Regions from separate parts of the Tissierella carlieri genome, predicted to be linked through region 1. Evidence: a T-box and tRNA genes for the amino acid it is inferred to sense, from the RefSeq annotation. Region 1 holds a T-box; the other holds one or more tRNA genes.

What was found. A T-box is a leader RNA that pairs with one kind of tRNA and senses whether it is charged. The one in region 1 lies ahead of argS (arginine--tRNA ligase), so its partner is inferred to be a tRNA-Arg.
Region 2: it encodes a tRNA-Arg, which carries the amino acid that the T-box ahead of argS (arginine--tRNA ligase) is inferred to sense. The anticodon was not compared.

Annotation. Positions count from the first base shown of each region.
Region 1 is NZ_JAHLOH010000045.1:6,328-12,832, reverse strand. Features, by position in the region: gene KQI38_RS15345 (RNA polymerase sigma factor) at 1-437, shown strand, start outside; gene KQI38_RS15340 (hypothetical protein) at 421-756, shown strand; gene KQI38_RS15335 (hypothetical protein) at 753-1,481, shown strand; gene KQI38_RS15330 (MerR family transcriptional regulator) at 1,502-2,773, shown strand; gene KQI38_RS15325 (MFS transporter) at 2,876-4,141, shown strand; T-box leader at 4,223-4,424, shown strand; gene argS (arginine--tRNA ligase) at 4,724-6,424, shown strand; gene KQI38_RS15315 (hypothetical protein) at 6,431-6,505, shown strand, end outside.
Region 2 is NZ_JAHLOH010000014.1:2,246-8,750, forward strand. Features, by position in the region: gene KQI38_RS02410 (N-acetylmuramoyl-L-alanine amidase family protein) at 1-1,521, shown strand, start outside; gene KQI38_RS02415 (DUF2179 domain-containing protein) at 1,573-2,094, shown strand; gene KQI38_RS02420 (GerMN domain-containing protein) at 2,164-3,153, shown strand; gene KQI38_RS02425 (XTP/dITP diphosphatase) at 3,321-3,932, shown strand; gene KQI38_RS02430 (metallophosphoesterase) at 3,934-4,413, shown strand; tRNA gene KQI38_RS02435 (tRNA-Gly) at 4,504-4,577, shown strand; tRNA gene KQI38_RS02440 (tRNA-Arg) at 4,587-4,663, shown strand; tRNA gene KQI38_RS02445 (tRNA-His) at 4,684-4,760, shown strand; tRNA gene KQI38_RS02450 (tRNA-Lys) at 4,813-4,888, shown strand; tRNA gene KQI38_RS02455 (tRNA-Leu) at 4,912-4,995, shown strand; tRNA gene KQI38_RS02460 (tRNA-Arg) at 5,046-5,121, shown strand; gene KQI38_RS02465 (Fic family protein) at 5,728-6,505, shown strand, end outside.

The DNA.
Region 1 (6,505 bases):
ATTTATATCAACAAACTTTTCTAAGAGCTGTAGAAATTCAAGAAAATATAGATATAGACAATAATCCAAAAGGATTTTTAATTTCTCTTGCAGTAAGTATATGGAAAAATACTATTCGTAAAAATGCTCGGCGTCATAGGATTGCACCAACAGTTAGTATAGAGGGAAATGATTTATGGGATATATCAATCAATAGCATTAGTACAGAAGATATAGCTATTTCAAATGAGTTAATAGGTCAAGTAAATATTATAGTTTCTAACCTAAGTGATAAATTTAGGATACCGATTATTATGTATTATAATGGAGATATGTCTATATCAGAAATTGCAACAACTTTAAAGTTACCACAGGGAACAATTAAAAGTCGTTTACATAAAGCTAGATTAATTATAAAAAAGGAATTGGAGGGGAAAGGCTATGAAGGATATAGATAAGGGAAGTATTGACTTTCTACTAGAAAAATCCCTTGCATCATATGATAAAGTTGATGAAAAGTTAAATCAAGAATTAAAGAAAAAATTAAGATATGGAAACTCTAAAGAGAAGACTATATCCATATGGTGGCTTCCAATGGTTATTTCTATCTTTATAACCATAGCAGTATCAACAATAGCTTTCATTTATATTCCATATGGAACTTTACAGGTAATGATTATGGTATTTGGATTATTGACTATGATATTTAGCATAGTATTGACAGCTATTGGAGTTAAATACTTTGAACTTAAGAAAGGAGCTGTGATTTGTCTATGAATATGTTTATACTGTTTGGAATATTAATATCATTTATTGTTGTGACATTTGCTTTTTTAGGTACATGGACATATAGAGATGCAAAAAAAAGGAATTTAAATGCAGGCTTATGGACTGCTATAGTATTATTGGTTCCCAACTTAATGGGGTTAATAATTTACTTCCTAGTAGCTCGTAAGGATGAGATGATCACATGTAATAAATGCGGTAGTATGGTGCCGGGATCATCCAATTATTGTATGACTTGTGGAAATGAGTTCAAAGAAGATATTAGATATTACAGGGAAAATAGAGAAAGTAATTCGAAGGGACTTATGATAGGGTTTATTATTTATTTCATAGTTATTATTATAATCTTTATGGGTTTTGTTCTGATAGTATTTAGAGATGGTGACTTGAAAGCACATAGTGGAATATCAATAGGGTCAATAGAAAATAATATAGGGGATAAATGGAATGTATCATATATTAGTTCTACTAAAGAATTTACCCGTAAAATAAAAATAGAAGATAATAATCCGAGTAGACTCTATATTGAATCAGAGTGTGGTAAGGGTAAGCTTTCATTACGTTTAGTACAAGGAGATATAGAAAGAACTATAGATTTATCACCTAAAAATGATAGCTATGAATTTGATTTATCAATATTTAAAGATGGAGAAGTTAAGTTATATCTAATTGGGAATAATGCTAAGAATGTAAAGTTCAAATCATACTGGGAATAACATAATTATTTAATTTAGCTTTGATAAAATATTCATATAGGAAAAGCAATAAAGAAATTACAGGTGGTGAGTTAGTGAGAATAGGAAAATTTGCTGAAAGTAATAATCTTACTATTGATACTGTTAGACATTATATGGATTTGGGATTAATTATACCTGAAATGCAGGGAGGCCAATATTATTTTGATGATAGATGTAAGTCGGACTTAGAAGATATTCTAAATTTAAAGGGTATGGGATTTACATTAAATGAAATTAAATCTATATTTATATTTAGGAGACTAGGAAATCTTACTCCATATGAACAAAATCAATATTATAAAACATTTTTTGAAAGCAAATATAAGAGTATAGGAGAGGAGATAGATAATCTCAAAGAGATTAGAAATAATCTTAAAATTAAAATACAAGAACTACACAATATTAGCATAGAACGAAAGAACAAAATAGGTATTGATTTTAGAAATCTAAACATGTTTAAATGTTTAAAATGTAATGGTGATTTAATACTCTCTAAAGGAAGTGTAGATAGCAATCAAGTAATTGATGGAAAGTTAATATGTAATTGTGGTTTAGAATACGATATTGATGATGGAATATTAATAATTAATCATGAACCTATAGATCATGGATTGAAATTTGATTATAAATATATAGAGGAATATATAAGCTTAACTGATATAGAGTATTTAGATAATGTATATAAAAATTTAGAACTGATGCATAAGAAAATAGAGTTTGATAATTTTAAGAACAAAACAATATTAGAGTTAGGATCTGGTAATGGTTTTTTCTTAAGGCATATATATAATGAATTACCTGATGACTCCATTTATATAGCTGTTGATAATGATATTGGGAGACATAAATTTTTGAAAAGTATGCTAGAACTTATAGATTCCAATAAAAACATAATATTTATATGTTCTGATTTTACTAAGATTCCTATAGGAAATAAATCTATCGATATTATTGTGGATTTTTCAGGAAGTAGTAATTATGGATTTTCAAAGGAGCAATTTTTGTTGAATGAAATAGATAACTATATTAAAGAATCTGCTTGGTTGATAGGTTCATATATAATATTTAAAAACTTTGGTGTGAATAGTAAAATAGATGATAAATATAGAAAAAGTTTTATTTTAAAAAATGTAAAAGAAAAAATAAAGAATCTAAACTATGAACTTATTTATGAAAAAGTTTCAGAACCTTTAGGGAAAGGTGGAAAATACGAAAACTATTTTGTAAAAGGAGAAGAAGTATATTCTTATTTATATTATGGAAAAAGATAGGGTTAACCCTATCTTTAATTATTTGTGCAAACAAAAAGACTTGGAAAATATATTGACATTGTCTAAGGGGTACTATTTAAGATGTGGTCAGGAGGGATCAATATGAAAAACAAAAAGGAGAGATTAAATTTCATATTATTTTCATTAGGTAAATTTGTATCTATTTTTGGTGCATCCATTTATTCTTTTGCCATGGGGCTTCATGTATTAGAAATTACAGGTTCAGGTCTTAGTTTTGCTATGACTCTAATAGTTAGTATAATACCCATGCTAATTATCAATCCGTTTGCTGGAGTTGTAGCTGATAAATTTGATAAAAAAAAGATAGTAGTTTCCATGGATATATTAAATGGAATATTTCTTATACTGTTATATATGGTTAGTAGTATATATGGTCTAAATTTATTAATTATATATATAAGTACATTTATTACTACAATTTTTACTACTATATTTGGCATATCTATGGAATCAGCAATTCCTAATATTGTATCAGAAAATATGCTGATGAATATTAATTCAATTAGCAAGATCATAGACTCTACATCTTCCATATTAGGACCAATGATTGGAGGAGTAGTATTTGCCCTAATAGATATCAGATATTTTATTCTATTTAGCGGAATATGCTATATATTTTCGGGAGTGTCTGAAATGTTTATAGATTTTAAACATAATTATAATGGGAGTAATAAAAGAGAAAACAACATTAGTTTTGTAGAAGATATGAAAAATGGATTAGAATATATTATAGAAAGAAAAGATATAATAGGAATTTTTAGTGTGTTTATTAGCTTGAATTTTTTTATGGGTTTATCAATCACAATACCTTTGCCTTATATAATTAATAATGTATTGACATTAGACTCTAGGAGTTTGGGAATAATTCAGAGTGCATTTCCAATAGGAATGATAATTGGTGCATTGATAATCAAAAAGATCATGCAAAGAGCTTCCTATAAAAAGATTTTAATATTTGCTAGTTTAGCATTAGGTATATGTACAAATTTATTGGGAGTTCCAATAGTGTTTAAAAACTTATTATTTACTAATACTATATATACTTTCTATTATTGTGGAATAATGATTGTTTTCGGAGTCGCAATTTCTTTTATAGATATACCGATTATGTATATGCTACAAAAATTGATACCAGATGAATATAGAGGACGAGTTTTAAGTATAGCTATGAGCATGGTTAAAATTATACTGCCATTAGGATTGATACTGTCTGGATTCTTACTGAATATAATACCAGCTTATTTTATAACCACTGTGGGGGGAATAATGTTGTTCACCACTAATGTATTAGTTTTAAATAAGAAAAAATCATTATTCTGTAATATAAGTGAACAGGAACAATATTAAAGTTCATACACTAATAGAGTAGTTTTAAATATTACTTGTATTTATACAGATAATATTGTATATTATATAGTAATAATTATATATAATTCGTCGATTGAGAGAGTAGAATATTTAACCGTGTTAAAGCGAGCTGGGTTGGTGGGAGCCAGTACAATAGGAAATATTTGAAGAGAACTCAGGAGAATATATCTGAAAAGAGTAGGATATTACGCTAGTAGCGTTAAAATTTCGAGTGGGCATTTGCCAACAAGAGTGGTATCACGGGGTAGCTCTCGTCTCTTATAATAGAGACGAGAGCCTTTTTTATGACCTAACACAGCGAACGATAGGTCCTAAGGGACACCACTGAATGATACCCTACGGGGTAAATAGAGGTTGTGAGCTTTAGTAGGTCAAATGCAACGAACGCCAAATTCATGTGAGCGAAGCGAGCCCTAAAGGACTACCGAATTATACCCTGCGGGGCAAATTAAGGTAGCAAATGAATTTGTGCAATGAGACTGCGTGATATGACCTAACACAGCGACATACAATCAAATAAAAAAGAAACAATTGTGAATTGAATAATAGGAGGTTGAAAATATGTTAAACTTTAGAGAAGAAGTTGTTAAATTAATTAAATCAGAAGTGGATTCGCTTACAGAAGAAGAAATATCTTCTTTAGTAGAAGTGCCACCATCATATGATATGGGTGATTATGCTTTCCCAGTGTTTAGATTAGCTAAGGCTTTTAGAAAAGCACCACCTGCTATAGCTGAGGAATTAGCAAGTAAATTTGGAGAAAATGAGTACTTTGAAAAAATAGAAAATAAAGGTCCATATCTAAATTTCTTTATAAATAAAGGTAAACTTACAGAAGTTACTTTAAATGAAGTGAGAGAAAAAGGGACTAAATACGGTTCTTCAGATATGGGTAATGGTAAGACGGTTATAGTAGAGTATTCATCACCAAATATTGCAAAGCCTTTCCATATTGGCCATATTAGAACAACAGTTATAGGAAATGCTTTATATAAAATATATACTTTCTTAGGATTTGATACAGTTGCTATCAATCATTTAGGTGACTATGGTACTCAATTTGGTATGCTTATTTCTGCATATAAGAAATGGGGAGATAAAGAAGTAATAGAGGCTGATCCTATAAATGAATTATTAAAATTATATGTTAGATTTAACGCAGAAGCAGAAGAACATGAAGAATTAAGAGATGAAGCTAGATATTGGTTTAAAGAATTAGAAAATGGAAATGAAGAGGCTCTGGGGTTATGGGAGTGGATTAGGGAAATAAGCTTAAAGGAGTTCAATAAGGTATATGATATGTTAAATATTAAATTTGACTCCTATGCTGGAGAATCTTTCTATTCCGATAAGATGCCTGCAGTAATAGAGGAATTAAGAGAAAAGAACTTGATGAAGGAATCTCAAGGAGCTTATTTAGTGGATTTAGAGGAATATGGTATGCCACCAGCACTTATTATGAAATCTGATGGCTCAACTTTATATACTACAAGAGATATTGCAGCTGCCTTCTATAGAAAGGAAACCTATGATTTCTACAAAAATATATATGTAGTAGCTTCGCAACAAAATCTTCATTTTAAAGCTTGGATGAAGGTAATAGAGCTTATGGGATATGAGTGGGCAATTGACTGTGTCCATATACCATTTGGTATGGTTAGTCTAGAAGATGGTACTTTATCTACTAGAAAGGGTAGAGTTGTTTTCTTGGAAGATGTATTAAATACTGCAGTTAAAAATACTTTGGATATAATAAATGAAAGAAATCCAAAATTGGAAAATAAAGAAGAAGTAGCGAAACAAGTTGGAATAGGCGCCGTAATATTTCAAGAATTATTTAATCAAAGAATTAAAGATTATGTATTCTCTTGGGATAGAACATTAAGTTTTGAAGGAGAAACCGGTCCTTATGTTCAATATACCCATGCAAGAATAAATTCTTTACTTGAAAGAGGAAAGTTTAATATAGAGAATAATGTAAATTATAGCCTTCTTAATACTGAGGAAGAGATAAATATAACTAGACTATTATATGATTTCCCTAAAGTAGTACTAGATGCTATGGAGAAAAATGAACCTTATTTCATTACAAGACATATAGTCGAAATAGCAAAAGCTTATAATAAGTTCTATAATTCTTGCCCTATAATCACAGATGATATAGAACTTAAAAAAGCAAGACTTATGTTATCCTTTACAGCTAAGACTGTATTAAAAACAGGATTAGATCTATTAGGAATAGAAGCACCAGAAAGAATGTAGATATATATGACTAAAATGAGCTTTGAAAGATTGTTATTAAACTTATTTCAAGAAGATTATAATGAGGGGAAGAGATATGGT
Region 2 (6,505 bases), on a different contig from region 1:
ACAGATAAAAATAAACTGATTATAAATAGCAGCAAAAGTATTGATTATGAAACTATGTTTTTGCAAGATTCCAATAAGCTGATTATTGATATCAAAGATTCTAAATTATCATTGGAAAATACTAAAGATGCTGAAGGAACAATAGATGTAAAAGATAGTATTATTGAAAAAATTCAATACTCACAGTTTTCTAAAGAGCCTAATATTACTAGAATAGTGGTAACATTAAATCAGATAGTAGAACATAATGTTTTACTAACAAATGATGGAAAAGACATGGCAATATCTTTTGGTAATAAGGTAAAATCAATTACAAAAGAATTAATTGATGGTAAAGAAGCTATTGTAATCCATGGTACATCTGAGGTTAAGGTTAATTTCATGAAACTTAAAAATCCAGAAAGAGTAGTAATAGATTTAATGGATTCTGTTTTAGAAGGAAGTACTTACTATAACTATGATTATGATTTAGGATTTGTAAAAGGAGTTAGAGTATCACAGTTTAATGTTGATAATAACTATAGCCCTATGGATCAAATTGTTAGAATAGTCTTAGACGTAAAAGATGGAATATCAGACCCTAATGTAAAAGTGGATACCTATGGAGATAAGATAGTAATTTATCCTGAAAAATCTTTCTGGGAAAACATTTCTTATACTTCAGAAGGTGATAATAAAATTTTCACTATTAACAATCTTGTGGAAACAGATTACTCCGTAAACTATGAAACTGGAAACAAATGGATACAAGTAACGATCCCGACAGATAATGTAGAATTAAATGAAGGGATAGTATCTATAAAAGATGGATTGATAGATGAAATTCAAGTTGTCAAAGATGAAATAGAGACTAGAGTTTTCATTAAATTTAGAAAGAGTATAGAATATGTTCTACTTTCCAGAGAGTCAGACAGTAAAGTTTCTTTGATGATAATGAAGGATGAAAATGTAAAAACTTCTGACAGGCTTATTGTTATAGATGCTGGACACGGAGGTAAAGATCCAGGAGCTACATCTATAAACAAAAGGAGAGAAAAGGATTTAAATCTTAGTGTTTCACTGAAACTCAATGATGCACTCAAAGCTCAAGGATATAATACAATAATGACTAGAGATACAGATGAATTTATTGATTTATATGAAAGAGCTAGAATAGCAAATGATAACTATGCAGATGTTTTTGTAAGTATACATGGAAATTCTCATGATAATAAGTCTATTGCAGGAATTCAAGTATTATATTGTCCAGCAACTCAGTCAGAGAAAAAAGAAATAGATCAGCATCCATTTGCTAAAATCATAATGGACGAGCTATTAAAGGCTACAGGAGCAGTAGATAAGGGTATAATTCAAAGACCTAATCTAGTAGTTCTTAGGGAAACTAAAATGCCTGCAGTCTTAGTAGAAACAGGATTTTTATCTAATTCGGCTGAAGAAAACCTTTTATTCACTGAAGAGTATCAATATAAAATAGTTAATGCCATAATAAAAGGAATAGAAAAATATTTTGAAATGTATTAATATAATAGGCAAGGGTAACCTTGCTTATTTATTTTTAGGGAGGAGAGAATTATGGAGTTATTATACGGATATTTATTTATTTTCTTTGCAAGGGTGGCAGATGTATCTTTAGCCACTATTAGGACACTTATGGTAGTACAGGGAAGAAGGTTACAAGCTGCATTAATTGGCTTTTTTGAGGTAAGCATTTATGTAACAGCATTGAGTAAAGTAGTTAGTAGCTTAGATAACCCTTTAAATCTTTTATCCTATGCATTGGGATTTGCCTGTGGAAATTATTTAGGAATTACAATAGAAAATAAAATCGCTTTGGGAAATTTGGCAACTCAGATTATTTTAAAAACATCAGATAATAAGGAATTAATTAAAATTCTTAGAGAAAATGGATTTGGAGTAACAGTTATAATAGGTCAAGGATTAGAAGGAAGTAAAGAAATATTAAATGTAGCAATAAACCGTAAAGATTTGACTAATTTAAAGAAAATAGTATATGAATACGATAAAAATGCATTTATTACTGTAAATAATATAAATCCTATTAGTGGTGGGTATTTTGCATCTAATAAAAAGTAAGAGATAAATTAATCATAGTCTGACAACTCTTCTAATATAATGTAATAGTATAATCTAGGAGGGTTGATGATGGTAAATAGGAGAATAATATTATTTGGACTAATAATAGTCTTGGGTCTAACGGTATTAAGTATTGGAAAAAACCTTATTAATGACAGGTTATCAGCTAAGGATGACGAAATACAAATCATTAGATCTGATGAAGAAGAAGTAGTCGTAGCTGAAGAAGAAGGCGTAAGAAAGACAGTTATGTATTTTAGAGATGCAGATGGATATTTAGTTCCTGTAATGCGAAAAATTCCTTGGGAGGAAGGAATTGCGAGAGTAACACTTAATAATATGATAGACAGTGCGGAACTTAGAGAAACTTTGAAACCTACTGGTCTGTTACCAGTTATACCGGCAGGTACAGAGATTTTAGGGATGTCTATAAATGATGAAACTGGTCTGTGTAAGGTTGATTTTTCTGAGAATGTTTTAAGTAATCAATCAGAAAAGGAAGAAGAAAGTTTTATTAAAGGTGTAGTATATACACTGACAGAGTTTCCAGCTATTAAAGAGGTTCAAATACTAGTCGGTGGAAAAGCATTACCTTCTTTAAACTATGGAGGAGATATTAGTAAGCCCCTAGCAAGAGAAAATATTAATTTAGTTGGCAAATTAGAAGATGGTCGTTCTAAAGTAGTCGTTTATTATAAAGGAATGAATAATGAAGAATTTGAATATTTTGTACCAGTAACGATACCTACTTTAGCACCAGTAGCAAATGTATATTCTGCATTGGATATTTTATTTGAAGGGCCACCACAAGATATTGGACTATTTTCAGATATCCCAAGAGATGTTATGCTTCATGGAGTAGAAGTAAAAGATGGTACTGCATATGTAGATATATCCTATGAGAGTTACTCGGATTCATCAGAAGATAAAACCTTTAGTGATATAGTAAAAAATATAGGTCTAACACTAAGTCAATTTGAAGAAATTGAGACCGTTGAGTTACTTATAGATGGAGAAACAATAAATACTACAATTCCAGTTTTTGCAAATGAATATTAATTTGAATTAACAGTTAACAAAGAACAATTAACAAGTTTAAATATTATCGTAGGGGCGAGCTAATATGCTCCCCTTTTCTTTTTTTATTTATAGATAAAAAATTCTATATTTGATAAAATATAATAACAGAGTACAAGATTAGAAAAATAAAGGAGTATATAATTAATATGGAAAAAAGAAAACTTGTAGTATCAACAGGCAATCAACATAAAGTAGAAGAAATAAAAAATATACTTGAGGGTTTATCAATAGAAGTAGTTTCTAAAAAAGATGTAGGATTAGGTGATTTAGAAGTGATAGAAGATGGGGAAACCTTAGAAGAAAATAGTTTAAAAAAGGCTAAGGCTTTAGCTGAAAGGCTAGATTATATGGTTTTAGCAGATGATTCAGGATTATTCGTAGATAAATTAAATGGAGAACCCGGAGTTTATTCTTCAAGATATGCAGGTGAAGAAGGAAATGATAAGAAAAATAATAATAAACTATTGGAAGAGTTGCAGGATATACCTTTGAAGGAGAGAAATGCTAAATTTAAAACAGTTATAGTATTAATTACTGAGGATAAGGAGAGCGCAATAGTTTATGGAGAATGTAAGGGTAAGGTGGGATTTGAGCCAAAAGGTAAAAATGGATTTGGATATGATCCTTTATTTACTCCAGATGGATATGACAAAACCTTTGGAGAATTAGGAGAAGAAATAAAAAATAAAATAAGCCATAGAGCAAAAGCATTAGAAAATCTAAAGGAAGCTCTAAAGAATATATTAGAGGTAGATTAATATGAGAATAGCAGTAGTTAGTGACACCCATGGAAATAATAAGGGCATTATCGAAAAGTTATCAGAGATAGAAAAACCGGATATTTTATTTCACCTTGGAGATTATGTAACTGATGGTGTTGCAATATCTAAAGCACTAGGATTTGAAACTATAATAGTAAAGGGTAATGGAGATTATCTTCATACTGAATATAATGAAGATGAGTTAGTGGAGATTAAAGGAAAGAAAATTTTTCTGACCCATGGACATAAATATAATGTGCAGAATGGAATAGCAAACTTATATTATAAAGGCTTGGAATTAGGAGCTGATATAGTGTTATTTGGTCATATACATGTACCTATTATAGAGAAGATAGGAAACATGATTATAATGAATCCAGGAAGCCCTTCCTTGCCTAGAAATGCTACAAAAATAAAAACTTTTGGCATCATAAACATTGGAAATACAATAGAAACAAAAATAATTGAAATAAATTAATAATATGCTATTGACTTTGTATTTAGAACCTGCTATAATTTTAAATTGTTAGCGAATAAAAGATTAAGTGATCACTGAGTATCGAACTATGCGGGTATAGCTCAGTGGTAGAGCACTGGCTTCCCAAGCCAGCTGCGAGGGTTCGATCCCCTTTACCCGCTCCAACTGTGAGAGCACCTATAGCTCAGTAGGATAGAGCAACGGACTTCTAATCCGTGTGCCGGGGGTTCGAATCCTCCTAGGTGCGCCAGCTTAATAATTTAAAATATGGTGGGTGTGGCCTAGTTGGTTATGGCGCCAGATTGTGGCTCTGGAGGTCGTGGGTTCGAATCCCATCATCCACCCCATATTTAACATCGAAGTAATAAAACTAATTTTGCTAGCAAAACAATTTATCATGATCCATTAGCTCAGTCGGTAGAGCACCTGACTTTTAATCAGGGTGTCCCGCGTTCGAGTCGCGGATGGATCACCACTAATGCCTTATAAAGGGCATATGCGGGAGTGGCGGAACTGGCAGACGCGCTAGACTTAGGATCTAGTGTCATTGACGTGGGGGTTCAAGTCCTCTTTCCCGCACCATACATAAAAATTGGCATGAGCCAATTTTTTTTATACGTAATATTAAATATGCACCAGTAGCTCAATGGATAGAGCATCTGACTTCGGATCAGAGTGTTGGGGGTTCGAGTCCTCTCTGGTGTGCCAAATACAATGAGTGGAAGGGTTTTGAGGGTTTTCCAAAATTAGATTTAACCCTTTTTTAACCCTTCTGAAAAATTAATGCATTAAATAATAAAAAAGATTATTCTTTTGATTATTCTTTTAACTCATTCTAAATGCCTGAATTATTCTAGGTGTTTTTTTATACCATATTGAATTTTACCCCTCCTTTTATTTCATAAATATTTACTAAATGAAGATTAATTCATTTTCATCATAATTTAATTCACTGGCAATAAAAATTAAATTCTTATCAGGATTTTAATATATAAACTAGGTAATATTTATCATTCATTGTCTCATCTTTTGTAATATATATAACTTTTCCCTATCGTGGAAAACATAGAAAAATTATTGTTGTTGGAACTTATGATTAGGTAAAGGAATATATGGATCATATATGATGGAATAAAGAAGGAAAACAAAAAGATAGTAAAATATAGAGGATTTATTGACTAAAACGAAATAATTAAGTTCATAATATAATTAAATATGAAATATAATATAATAAATCTCATGGTTATTTCAAAAAAATATATATATTGAAATAAATGCAATTAGATAGTATAATATATTATAGGAGGTTATATTATGAAGAAACCATTTGAGCCTAATTTTTTACCGATAAGTTTAGATAATTCCGACACCATAGAAATACTTAAATTAGAAGGAGAAGCTAGAGCTAAAGTTGAAAAATTCAATTCGATATTAGAGAGATCAGTAATAAAAAAAGAATTACTTATGCTATTTTCTATGAATGAATCAGTGCAATCTACTAAAATAGAAGGTACTCAAGCAAGTTTTAGTGAAGTTATAGAATCAGAAGTAACTGGAAATACAAATAAAGATATAACTGAAGTACTCAATTATTTTGATGCGCTAACAAAAGCACAAGACTTGTTAAAACAAATACCTATTTCTACAAGAATGTTTTATAAGTTACATGAAACTATATTAAAAGATAGTAGAGGACAAAGCAGAAGCCCAGGTTCATATAGAAAAGTCCAAAATTTTATAGGGCCAACAGACAGAAAAGAAGACGCAACATATATTCCTCCAGAAGCAACTTTGGTAGAGAAATATATGTCAAATTTAGAAAAGTATATAAATGATGAATACGAAGATGATTTTGGATATATTTCAAGAGCAGCTATAATCCACGGTCAATTTGAAACAATACATCCTTTCTTGGATGGGAATGGAAGATTAGGAAGAATATTAATAATAATTTACTTGTTAGATAAAGGCATTATATCGTATCCATCGTTTTTTGTAAGCGAAGAATTAGAAAAAAGCAAATATAAATACTATGCTTTATTAAATGGACTAAGATTAGAAAAACCCAGATGGAAAGAGTGGATAATATTTT